2 regions of the Thauera sp. SDU_THAU2 genome follow, and region 2 is predicted to be linked to the other one. Evidence: predicted binding sites of a transcription regulator. Region 2 holds the regulator's gene; the other holds the start of a gene.
What was found. The regulator sigma-54, encoded in region 2, starts transcription at its own class of promoters, with help from an activator protein. The targets are predictions, from matches to a motif close to TGGCACGCTTNCTGCTNA.
Positions count from the first base shown of each region.

Region 1 (5,759 bases), 3.6 Mb from region 2:
CCTGTTCCAGTGCGCGCCTGACCAGGGTCACCGCCTGATCGACGTCGAAGGGCTTGGGCAGGTACTCGAAGGCGCCGCCCTGGAAGGCCGACACCGCACTGTCGAGGTCGGAGTAGGCAGTCATGATGATGACCGGCAGCTGGGCATGGCGCTCCTTGACCTTTTGTAGCAGCATCCAGGCCGGATTCGCCCGGCATGCGGATGTCGGACAGCATCACCGCAGGCGGCTGGCCGCTGCGGTCGAGCTCTTCCAGCGCCTCGCTGGCGGAGCTGAAGCTGCGATGAGGGATGTCCTCGCGGCTCAATGCCTTTTCGAGGACCCAGCGGATGGAGCGATCGTCGTCGATGATCCAGACTTTGTTCATGTCGTATGCACTATTCTGGTGCGCTGCCGGCGGCCAGCGCACGATCGGAAATCGGCAGCAGGATCGTGAAGCAGGTGCGCCCCGGACGGCTATCCACCTCGATCATGCCCTGATGTTGCTCGATGAAGCTCTGGGCCAGCGACAGGCCCAGGCCGCTGCCACCTTCCCGGCCCGAAACCAGCGGGTAGAAGATCTTGTCGTGGATCTCCGCCGGAATGCCGGGGCCGTTGTCGATCACTTGCAATTCCAATGCCAGCTTGTAGCGCCGCTTGGCCAGCGTGACCTGGCGGGCCACCCGGCTGCGCAGATGGATCTCGCCGATGCCCTCCAGCGCCTGGGCGGCGTTGCGCACGATGTTCAGGATGGCCTGGATCAACTGTTCGCGGTCGGCGGTGATGTCGGGCAGGCTCAGATCGTAGTCGCGCCGGATCTCGAGCGCGGGGAATTCGGCCAGGATCAGGCGGCGCACGCGTTCGAGCACGTCATGGATGTTCAGCGGTGCGGGCCGCATCATCGAATGCGAGTTCAGCAGCCGGTTCATCAGGTCCTGCAGGCGGTCGGCCTCGGCGATGATGACTTCGGTGAATTCGCGCAGCTGCGGGTCGTCCAGTTCGTGCTGCAGCAGCTGCGCCGAGCCGCGGATGCCGCCCAGCGGGTTCTTGATCTCGTGCGCCAGGTTGCGGATCAGTTCGCGGTTGGCCTGCTGCTGCTGCAGCAACTGCTCCTCGCGGGCCACGCGCAACTGGGCGTCGATCGGGCGGAATTCCAGCAGCAGGCGGACGCCGTTGGTCTCGACCGGGCTGACGGTGCAGTCGAGCCGGATCGGCTCGGCGCTGCCGCGCGAGATCGTCATGTCCTGGCCGGTATAGCTCCAATTGGTGTGGAGGGCGCTTTCCAGCGCCGAGCAGAGCCCTGGCGGCGTGCCGAGCAGGCGGCTCAGGGGTTGCTCCAGCAGCTTGCGCCGGCTGATCGCGAACAGATTCTCGGCGCCGGGATTGATGTAGCGGATGATCAGCTTCTCATCGACCAGCACGACGGCTGACGACAGCAGCTCGAGGCCGGCGAAAGGGCCGGTGACGATGGGTGGAGGATGCTTCGGCATGTGCGCGTCCTGTTTGTCTCCAGGGTGACACGCAAGATACGCGCCAGTGTGTGGCCACGGGGCGTGGCGCCCGAAGATGGTGCGCAGCCGTGCCGCCGCGTCACCTCAGGCCGGAAATTTCCCGGCGCAGGGCTTCGATGTTGCGCTTGTGCAGTTCGACCTTGTCCTTGTAGGGCTGCAGTCGGTCGAGCACTTTCTGGTAATTGCGCTCATCGCCGAGGCGGATCGATTCCTGTTCGGCCAGCGCAGCTTCGGCGCTTGCCAGTGCGGACTCCTCGCTTTCCAGTTCGGACTGCAGTACCTGTCGGCGGCCGTCGTCGCGAGCGCGCTGGTCGCCGGGGCTGACCCTGGGGAAGTTCGACGGCGAGGAGGAGGGCGTGGTGCTTGGCGTCGCTGCCGGGCGGCGCACCGGGGCGGGCACGGTCGATACCGACTGGCCGGTATCGAGCGCGGTACAGCCGCGCGCCGCGCCGGGGTCGTTGGTGTAGGTCACGCGGCCTTCGGCGTCGATGCACTTGTAGACCGCCGCCTGGGCGGGAAGGGCGGCGTAAAGCAGCAGGGTCAGCGGGAGGATTCGAAGCAGGCGCATGCTCGTGTTCGTCGGTTCGCTGCGCCGGACGGGGTCGGGCCGGCGCCATCCTGATGGAATGGTGGCTGGATTAGACCCCATAAAAAAAGGACGGGCAATGCCCGTCCTCTCCTGTCTGCGCAGTAATCCTCGGATTACAGGCTGTAGTACATGTCGAACTCCACCGGGTGGGTGGTGATGCGCATGCGGGTGACTTCCTCCATCTTCAGCTCGATGTAGGCATCGATGAAGTCGTTGGAGAAGACGCCGCCGCGGGTCAGGAATTCGCGATCCTTGTCGAGGTACTCCAGCGCCTGGTCGAGGCTGGTGCACACGGTCGGGATCAGCGCGTCTTCTTCCGGCGGCAGGTCGTACAGGTTCTTGTCGGCCGGATCGCCCGGGTGGATCTTGTTCTGGATGCCGTCCAGGCCCGCCATCAGCAGCGCGGCGAAGCACAGGTAGGGGTTGGCCAGCGGATCCGGGAAGCGCGCCTCGATGCGGCGGCCCTTCGGGTTGGCGACGTAGGGGATGCGGATCGAAGCCGAGCGGTTGCGGGCCGAGTAGGCCAGCTTGGTCGGTGCTTCGTAGTGCGGCACCAGGCGCTTGTACGAGTTCGTGCCCGGATTGGTGATCGCGTTCAGCGCGCGGGCGTGCTTGATGATGCCGCCGATGTAGTACAGCGCGGTTTCCGACAGGCCGGCGTAGCCGTTGCCGGCGAACAGGTTCTGGCCGTCCTTCCAGATCGACTGGTGCACGTGCATGCCGGAGCCGTTGTCGCCGACGATGGGCTTGGGCATGAAGGTCGCGGTCTTGCCGTACTGGTGGGCGACGTTGTGCACGATGTACTTCAGCACCTGGGTCCAGTCGGCGCGCTTGGTCAGGGTGCTGAACTTGGTGCCGATCTCGCACTGGCCGGCGTTGGCGACTTCGTGGTGATGCACTTCGACCGGCACGCCGCAGGCTTCGAGCGCCAGCACCATGGCGGCGCGGACGTCGTTCAGGCTATCGACCGGCGGCACCGGGAAGTAGCCGCCCTTGACGCGCGGACGGTGGCCGGTGTTGCCGCCTTCGAACTTGTCGGCGGTGGACCAGGCGGCCTCTTCCGAGATGATCTTGCTGGGGACGCCGGACATGTCGACCGACCATTCGACCGCGTCGAAGATGAAGAACTCGGGTTCGGGGCCGAAGAAGGCGGTGTCGCCGATGCCGGTGCTCTTCAGGTAGGCCTCGGCGCGCTTGGCGATCGAGCGCGGGTCGCGGTCGTAACCCTTGCCGTCGGACGGCTCGATGACGTCGCAGCTCAGCACCAGCGTGGTTTCGTCGAAGAAGGGGTCGATGTAGGCGGACGCGGGTTCCGGCATCAGGATCATGTCCGAAGCCTGGATGCCCTTCCAGCCGGCGATCGACGAGCCGTCGAAGGGATGACCGTGCTCGAAGTGCTCTTCCTCGAAAGCGGAAACCGGCAGGCCGACGTGGTGCTCCTTGCCGCGGGTATCGGTGAAGCGCAGATCCACGAAGCGGACTTCGTTTTCCTGGATCATCTTCATGACGTCTTGGGCGTTCATGCATTCACTCCTGATGAGATGAGGCGTTGGTTGCGTAATGGTGGTTTGCACACCGGTACTGGACCCGTGGGCGGGAATTCGTCGTTCGAGTAAGCATCAAGCGTGCCAGGCAGGGTGCCTGTCCGTGGCTCATTGTGCCACAAGGGCCGATGCGCAATGGCGGTGCCGGTCCGTGTGGGGTATGCACCAAACAGGTGCTTTGTTTATGCTGCATGCACCATCATGGTGCGATCTGCTGGAAGAAGCGGATCGAGCGGTATTCGGCATGTGCTTCCAGCCAGGCTTCGGTGCGCCGGCTGAGCGTTTCCGCCTGCCCGGCAGGCACGGCGGTAGGCACGGCGGCAGGCAGCAGCACCTCGACGTCGATCCGTTTGCCCAGGTAGTGGATCTGGATCTGCAGGGGGGCGGGGGCATCGTGGCCGAGCAACTGGCCGACCGCGGCGGCGACGTCCTTGCGCGCGGGCAGCGGGCCGACAGGCGCCGCCCGTGAACCACCATCGTCCTCGGGGTCGATATGCACCAGCATGTCCTGTATTTCGGGGTGGGCCGCACGCACGTGAAGGTAAACCTCGTCCGACACCCGGTGGCCTTCGGAAACCGTCAGCCGCGGTTCGACCTGCACGTGGGCGTCGCACAGCACCCGGCCGGCCATGCGCCGCGTGCGCACGTCGTGCAGGCCGATGACGCCGGGCGTCGCTTCGATGGTTTCCCGGAGGCGTGCCAGCTCGTCTTCCGACAGGCCGGTATCGATCAACTCGCGGACGGCCTGCCAGCTCAGGCGAACCCCCATGCCCACGATCAGGAAGCCCACCAGCGCGGCGGCCAGCGGTTCGAGGAAGGGGTAGCCCGCCAGGCTGCCGCCGATGCCGATCGCCACCACCAGCGACGACGCCGCGTCCGAGCGCGCATGCCAGGCGTTGGCTTCCAGCAGCGGCGCCTTCAGCCGCCGCGCGGCGGCCAGCGTGTAGCGGAACAGGCCTTCCTTGGCGGCCAGGGTCAGCAAGGCCATCGCGAGGGCGGCCGGATGTAGTTCCGGCAAGGCGTCCATGTGCTGCAGGCGCAGCCCCGAGCTCCACAGGAAACCGATGCCGACCGCCGCGAGCACGGCACCGAGCAGCATCGTCGTGACCGTTTCGATGCGGCCGTGGCCGTAGGGATGGCCGGCGTCGGCCGGGTCGGCGCCGCGGCGGCCGGCGAACAGCACCAGCACGTCGGTGACCAGATCGGACAGCGTGTGGGCCGCATCCGCCACCAGGCTGAAGGCATTGGCGAACAGGCCGACGGTGATCTGCGCGAGCGAAAGCAGTGCGTTGGTGGCGATGGCGATCAGCGTGGTGCGCTGGATGCCCCGGCTGCGCAGGGCCTCGTCACCGTCCGGCGGCAAGGGGGAGCGGGCAGCGGGCGGGTGCGGATGAACGTGGATCATGCAGGAGCCTGGGAATGACGCGCTATACTTCGCGCGATACACGATTCTAGACGGATGCTCGCATGGGAACCCTGTCCGATCTGCTGGCGCTGGCCCGCCGGCGCGCCGCCGACCTCGAATTGCCCTACCAGGGCGCGCTGACGCCGGCCGAAGCCTGGCAGGTGCTGCAACTGGCGCCGGGTGCCAGGCTGGTCGACGTGCGCACGCGCGCCGAGCTCGACTGGGTCGGGCGGGTGCCCGGAGCGGTCGAGATCGAGTGGCTGTCCTGGCCCGGCATGCAGCGCAATGCCAGTTTCGTCAATCAGCTCAGGCACCAGGTCGATGCCGAGGCGCTGGTGATGTTCCTGTGTCGCTCCGGCGGCCGTTCCGACGGTGCCGCCCGCGCGGCGGTCGAAGCCGGCTACAGCAACTGCTATAACGTGCTTGAAGGCTTCGAAGGCGACAAGGACGCCAACGGCCAGCGCAACCGGGTAGGCGGCTGGCGCCATGCCGGCCTGCCCTGGCAGCAGGGCTGAGCTTTTCCTTACAATCCGGGCGCTCGCCACCGGAACCCCTCCGGGCGAGGCTGCTCCGAGTCACGAAGGCCGACAGGCCTGCATCCCTTCCTACAGGAACCGGACCCGCATCATGCAAGTAGCCACCATCAGCTTCGACCGCTTCAACGCGCTCGCCGACGACGAGGCGCAGGAGCGCATCCGTGCCGCCCGCGCCCGCCTCGGCGATCGCGCGGTGC
Region 1 covers NZ_JBBWUN010000003.1:16,404-22,162, forward strand. Annotated here, with positions in the region: partial or broken gene ntrC (nitrogen regulation protein NR(I)) at 1-365, opposite strand, end outside; gene glnL (nitrogen regulation protein NR(II)) at 376-1,467, opposite strand; gene AAFL97_RS01080 (DUF4124 domain-containing protein) at 1,568-2,056, opposite strand; gene glnA (type I glutamate--ammonia ligase) at 2,191-3,600, opposite strand; gene AAFL97_RS01090 (cation diffusion facilitator family transporter) at 3,821-5,026, opposite strand; gene AAFL97_RS01095 (rhodanese-like domain-containing protein) at 5,089-5,541, shown strand; gene nadA (quinolinate synthase NadA) at 5,654-5,759, shown strand, end outside.
Region 1: glnA (type I glutamate--ammonia ligase) is a predicted target of sigma-54. The motif match lies at 3,691-3,708, and genes of this name have one in related genera.

Region 2 (5,759 bases):
CTCCAGCGCCACGCGCTTGCCGGTGGCGAGCGACTGCGTCATCGCGTCGGCGTCGACGGTCTCGACGCCGATGATCTTCGTCTCCGGCCGCACCCGCTTGACGTAGGCCGCCACGCCGGCGAGCAGCCCGCCGCCGCCGACCGCACAGAAGATGGCATGGATGGGCTTGGCATGGGCGCGCAGGATCTCCATGCCGATCGTGCCCTGGCCGGCGATGACGTCCGGGTCGTCGTAGGGGTGGACGAAAGTCAGCTTCTCGCTCTTTTCCAGTTCCTGCGCATGGGCGTAGGCGTCGGAATAGGATTCGCCGGCGAGCACGACTTCGCCGCCGCGCGCCTTGACCGCGTCGATCTTGATCTGGGGTGTGGTGCTGGGCATCACGATGACGGCGCGCGTGCCGAGTTTGGCGGCCGACAGCGCGACGCCCTGGGCGTGGTTGCCGGCCGAGGCGCAGATCACGCCGCGCTTCAGGGCCTGCGGCGACAGCCGCGCCATCTTGTTGTAGGCGCCGCGGATCTTGAAGCTGAACACCGGCTGCATGTCCTCGCGCTTGAGATGGATGCGGTTGTGCACGCGCGCGGACAGGTTGGTGGCGAGGTCGAGCGGCGTCTCGACGGCGACGTCGTAGACGTGGGCGTTGAGAATGCGCTCGAGGTAATCCGTGGGGGTGCTCATCGAAGGCTCGCGGGGCAGCAAAGCCGTCGAGGGTAGCAGCCGATGCGGCACTGCGGCAATAGCACCGCTGGCGGGCTGCTTGCCGGCGGGGGCGTGCTTACGCCGCGCCGTCGCCGTCGGCGGCGCTCATCGCCTGCATCTGGCGGTCGATGAACTCCTGCATCGCGTCGATGCCGCGCAGCTGCAGGATGGTCGAGCGCACGGCGGCTTCGAGCAGCACTGCGAGGTTGCGGCCCGCGGCGACGGGCAGCACCACGCGGGTGACCTTGACGCCGAGGATGTCCTTCACTTCCTGCTGCACCGGCAGCCGGCTCGGGTCGCCGTCGCCGGGCTGGCGGCGTTCGAGGTGGCAGACCAGGCGCAGGCGCATCTTCCGGCGGCAGGCGGTCTCGCCGAAGATGGTGCGGATGTTGAGGATGCCGAGGCCGCGGACTTCGATGAAATCCTGCAGCATCGGCGGGCAGCGGCCTTCCAGCACGGTCGGGGCGATGCGCGCGAACTCGACGACGTCGTCGGCGACCAGGCCGTGGCCGCGCGAGATCAGTTCGAGCGCGAGCTCGGACTTGCCGGCGCCGGAGTCGCCGGTGATCAGTACGCCGACGCCGAGCACGTCCATGAAAACGCCGTGCAGCGAGGCTTTCTCGGCCAGTTCGCGCGACAGGTAGAGCCGCAGCTGGTCGATGACGCTGGCCGATGGCTGGGGTGTGGTGAATAGCGCGACGTCGTGCGCTTCGCAGACGCCGCGGATGATGTTCGATACCGTGCAGCCGTCGGCGACGATGATCGCCGGCGGCTGGCTGGACAGGATCTCGTTGAGGTGGTGGGTGACCTTGTCGGTGGTCTGGCGCTGGGCCCAGGCCAGTTCGGCGGCGCCGACGATCTGCAGGCGGGTGGGGTGGATCAGGTTCAGGTGGCCGACGAGGTCGGCCGGCCAGATCCGCTCCTCGGCCACGGCCAGCACGGCATCCAGCCGTCCGCTGACATGGCTGAGCTGAAGGAGCTCCCGTTCAGCCTCGAACAGCCGCGCGACGCTGGTCTGCCTCATTCATCGGCGCCCCAGTTCCCGAACAGCTTGTGGATGTGCGCGGCGTCGGGCGCATCGAGCAGGGCTTCGCGGAACTCGCGGTCGCTGAACATCTGCGCCAGTTCGGACAGCAGCTGCAGGTGGGTCTCGTTGGCCTGCTCGGGCACGAGCAGCACGAACAGCAGATTGACCGGTTTGCCGTCGGGCGAGTCGAACTGCACCGGTGCCGCCAGGCGGAGGAAGGCGCCTGCCGCGTCCTTGAGGCCCTTGATGCGGCCGTGGGGAATCGCGATACCCTGGCCGAGGCCGGTGGAACCGAGCCGTTCGCGGGCGAACAGGCTGTCGAACACCAGGCTCTGGGCGATGCCCTGGTTGTTCTCGAACAGCAGGCCCGCTTGTTCGAAGACGCGCTTCTTGCTGCTGGCGTCCAGATCGACCACCACGTTCGACAGTGGCAGGAGTTGAGATATCAGGCTCATTCGCTATGGAGCTTGCGCAGCGCCGTTACCGCTGGCGCCACGCTGGGCGACGGGGTTGGACCGGGGTGCGTTGAAGCCGCGTCTTGAAAACGCGCGCATTATAACCACACCCCGGACATAAAACCGCAATGGGCGATCAGGCCTCGGGCGGCGCCTGGTGCTTCAGGGCTTCGTGGTTGTGGTCGGTCATTTTCTGCTTGTACTTCTGGACCTGGCGGTCGAGCTTGTCGGCCATCGCGTCGATGGCGGCGTACAGGTCGGTATCCTCGCTTTCGACGAAGATGTCCTTGCCGCGCACGTGCAGCGTGACTTCGGCCTTCTGTTGCAGCTTCTCGACGGAGAGGATCACCGCCACGCTGGTGACGTTGTCGAAGTGGCGGATGACGCGGTCGAGCTTGGCGCCGACGTAGTCGCGAATGGCCGGCGTGACTTCGACGTGGCGCCCGGTGATGTTGAGATTCATGCTAACTCCTGTTGTTGTCAGATCGATTTGCGCAAACTGACCGGCGGGATATTGAGTGATTCGCGGTATTTCGCGATGGTGCGACGTGCGACCACGATACCCTGCTGGCCCAGAACTTCTGCAATTCGTGCGTCGGACAGGGGCTTCTTCCTGTCCTCTGCGTCCACCAGCTGGCGGATCAGTGCGCGGATTGCCGTTGAGGAAGCTGCTCCGCCGGTGTCGGTGGAAACGTGGCTGCCGAAGAAATACTTGAGTTCGAAGACGCCACGCGGTGTCGCCATGTACTTCTGCGTCGTGACGCGCGATACGGTGGATTCGTGCAGTTCGAGCTGGTCTGCGATCTCCCGGAGGGTCAGTGGCCTCATCGCCACATCACCATGATCGAAGAACTGTCTTTGCTGGTCAACGATGGCCTGGGACACGCGCAGGATGGTGTCGAAGCGCTGCTGCACGTTCTTGATCAGCCAGCGCGCTTCCTGCAGTTGGCCGGTGAGCCCGCCGCCCTGTCCCCTGTTCTGCTGCAGCAGGCTGGCGTACAGACGATTGACGCGCAGGCGCGGCATCGCTTCCTGGTTCAGGCTGACGGTCCAGCGGCCGCGGACCTTGCGCACGATGACGTCGGGCAGCACGTAGCGCGTCTCGGAAGCCGAGTGGCGCAGGCCGGGGTGCGGGTCCAGGCTGCAGATCAGGGCGTGCGCGGCGCGCAGTTCGTCGTCGTTGCAGCCGGTCAGCTTCTTCAGGCGGACGAAGTTGCGTTCGGCCAGCAGTTCGAGGTGCGCATCGACGATCTCGAGCGCCAGCATCTGGATCGAGCTTTCGGGCATCGCGCGCAACTGCAGCGCCAGGCATTCCTGCGGCGTGCGGGCGCCGATGCCTGCCGGATCGAGGTGCTGCACGTGGCGCAGTGCGATCGACAGGTCGTCGAGGTCGATCTCGAGCTCGGCCGGTAGCAGTTCGAGCAGCTCTTCGAGCGGCTGGTACAGGTAGCCGTCGTCGTCGAGCGCTTCGATGATGAAGCGCACCAGCGCACGGTCGAGATCGTTCAGCGGCGACAGCGCGACCTGCTGGTCGAGGTGTTCGCGCAGCGACAGCTCGGCGGCCTGGATTTCCTGGAAGTCGACGTCGTCGTCATCGTCGCGCTTGGCCGACGCGCCGGTGCCGACGTTCGACCAGTCGATGCCTTCTTCGCCGCCTTCGCGCTCGGCTGCGCCACCGGCGTCGCCGTCGCCGCCCGCGTCGGTGTCGGCTTCGCGCTGCTGTTCGCGCTCGCGCTCGGCCGGCGAGGTGCTGGTCGAGGGCTCGAGCCTGGGCGGTGGTTCGTCGAACTCCTCGCGCTCCAGCATCGGGTTCTCGAGCAGGAAGCGTTCGATCTCCTGGTTCAGCTCGATCGTCGACAACTGCAGCAGCTTGATCGACTGTTGCAGTTGCGGCGTCAGCGTGAGGTGCTGGGAGAGCTTGAGCTGGAGACTGGGTTTCATCCTGGACTAGAGGCGGAAATGTTCGCCGAGGTAGACCTGGCGGACTTTTTCGTTGGCGATGATCTCGCCCGGCTGGCCGCTTGCGAGCACGCGGCCTTCGCTGATGATGTAGGCGCGGTCGCAGATGCCGAGCGTCTCGCGGACGTTGTGATCGGTGATCAGCACGCCGATGCCGCGTTCCTTGAGGAAGCGGATGATCTTCTGGATGTCGATCACCGCGATCGGATCGACACCGGCGAAAGGCTCGTCGAGCAGGATCAGGCGCGGGTCGGTGGCCAGTGCGCGGGCGATCTCGCAGCGGCGGCGTTCGCCGCCCGACAGCGAGATGGCGGTGTTGTCGCGCAGATGGCCGATGCTGAGCTCTTCGAGCAGCTCCTGCAGGCGCTCGTCCACCTGGCGGTTCTCCAGCCCCTGAAGCTCCAGCACGGCGCGGATGTTCTCGGCCACCGTGAGCTTGCGGAACACGCTCATTTCCTGCGGCAGGTAGGACAGGCCCAGCCGCGCCCGGGCGTGGATCGGCAGGTGGGTCAGGTCCTTGCCGTCGAGGCCGATCTGGCCGCCGTCGGCGCGCACCAGGCCGACGATCATGTAGAAGCAGGTGGTCTTGCCCGCGCCGTTGGGGCCGAGCAGGCCGACGACCTCGCCCGAGCCGACTTCGAAGCCGACGTCATGTACAACGGTGCGTGCCTTGTAGCGCTTTTGCAGGCCAGCGACCTTAAGCAGACTCATCGTAGGGCTCTTTCAGCAGCTTGCGGATCAGGTCGGGTGCGAAGCCGCGGGTTTGCAGGAAGCGCGCCTGCCGCGCCCATTCGCGGGCATCGGCGGGCGGCGTGGTGAAGCGGCTGCGCAGCACGCTGCGCGCACGCTCTGATTCCGATTCTGCACATTCGCTGGCGATTGCCTCGTCGACCAGGTCACGGTCGAGGCCACGCCGGGCCATTTCGCTGCGCAGGCGGCCGGCGCCGAAGCGCGCCGCCTTGCTGCGCACGAAAGCCTGGGCGAAGCGCTCGTCGGACTGCAGGCCGAGCTCGCCCATGCGTTCGATCACCGCCCGGATCTCGTCCTCGTCGCCGTGGGCCGCGAGCTTCTTCGCCAGTTCGGCGCGAGAGTGGTCGCGGCGGGCGAGGTGGCGCAGGGCGCGTTCGCGCAGGCTCGGTTCGGCCATGGCAGCCGCTGGCGTCCCGATCAGGCCTCGTCCGCCGCGACGGCCGGGGCTGCGCCGCCCGACGGCATCTCGGGCAGGCTGACGGCGGCACGGACCTTGTTCTCGATCTCGCGCGCCAGCGCCGGGTTGTTGCGCAGGAACTCGCGCGAGTTGTCCTTGCCCTGGCCGATCTTGTCGCCGTTGTAGGAATACCAGGCGCCGGACTTGTCGACGATCTTGTGCACCACGCCGAGGTCGATGATCTCGCCTTCGCGCGAAATGCCTTCGCCGTACAGGATGTCGAAGTGCGCTTCCTTGAACGGCGGCGAGACCTTGTTCTTGACGACCTTGACGCGGGTCTCGGAGCCGACCACTTCGTCGCCCTTCTTGATCGTGCCGGTGCGGCGGATGTCCATGCGCACCGAGGCGTAGAACTTCAGCGCGTTGCCGCCGGTGGTGGTCTCGGGGCTGCCGAACATGACGCCGATCTTCATGC
Region 2 covers NZ_JBBWUN010000003.1:3,664,033-3,669,791, reverse strand. Annotated here, with positions in the region: gene ilvA (threonine ammonia-lyase, biosynthetic) at 1-675, opposite strand, end outside; gene hprK (HPr(Ser) kinase/phosphatase) at 773-1,720, opposite strand; gene ptsN (PTS IIA-like nitrogen regulatory protein PtsN) at 1,717-2,178, opposite strand; gene hpf (ribosome hibernation-promoting factor, HPF/YfiA family) at 2,315-2,641, opposite strand; gene AAFL97_RS18905 (RNA polymerase factor sigma-54) at 2,659-4,119, opposite strand; gene lptB (LPS export ABC transporter ATP-binding protein) at 4,126-4,848, opposite strand; gene recX (recombination regulator RecX) at 4,835-5,284, opposite strand; gene recA (recombinase RecA) at 5,305-5,759, opposite strand, start outside.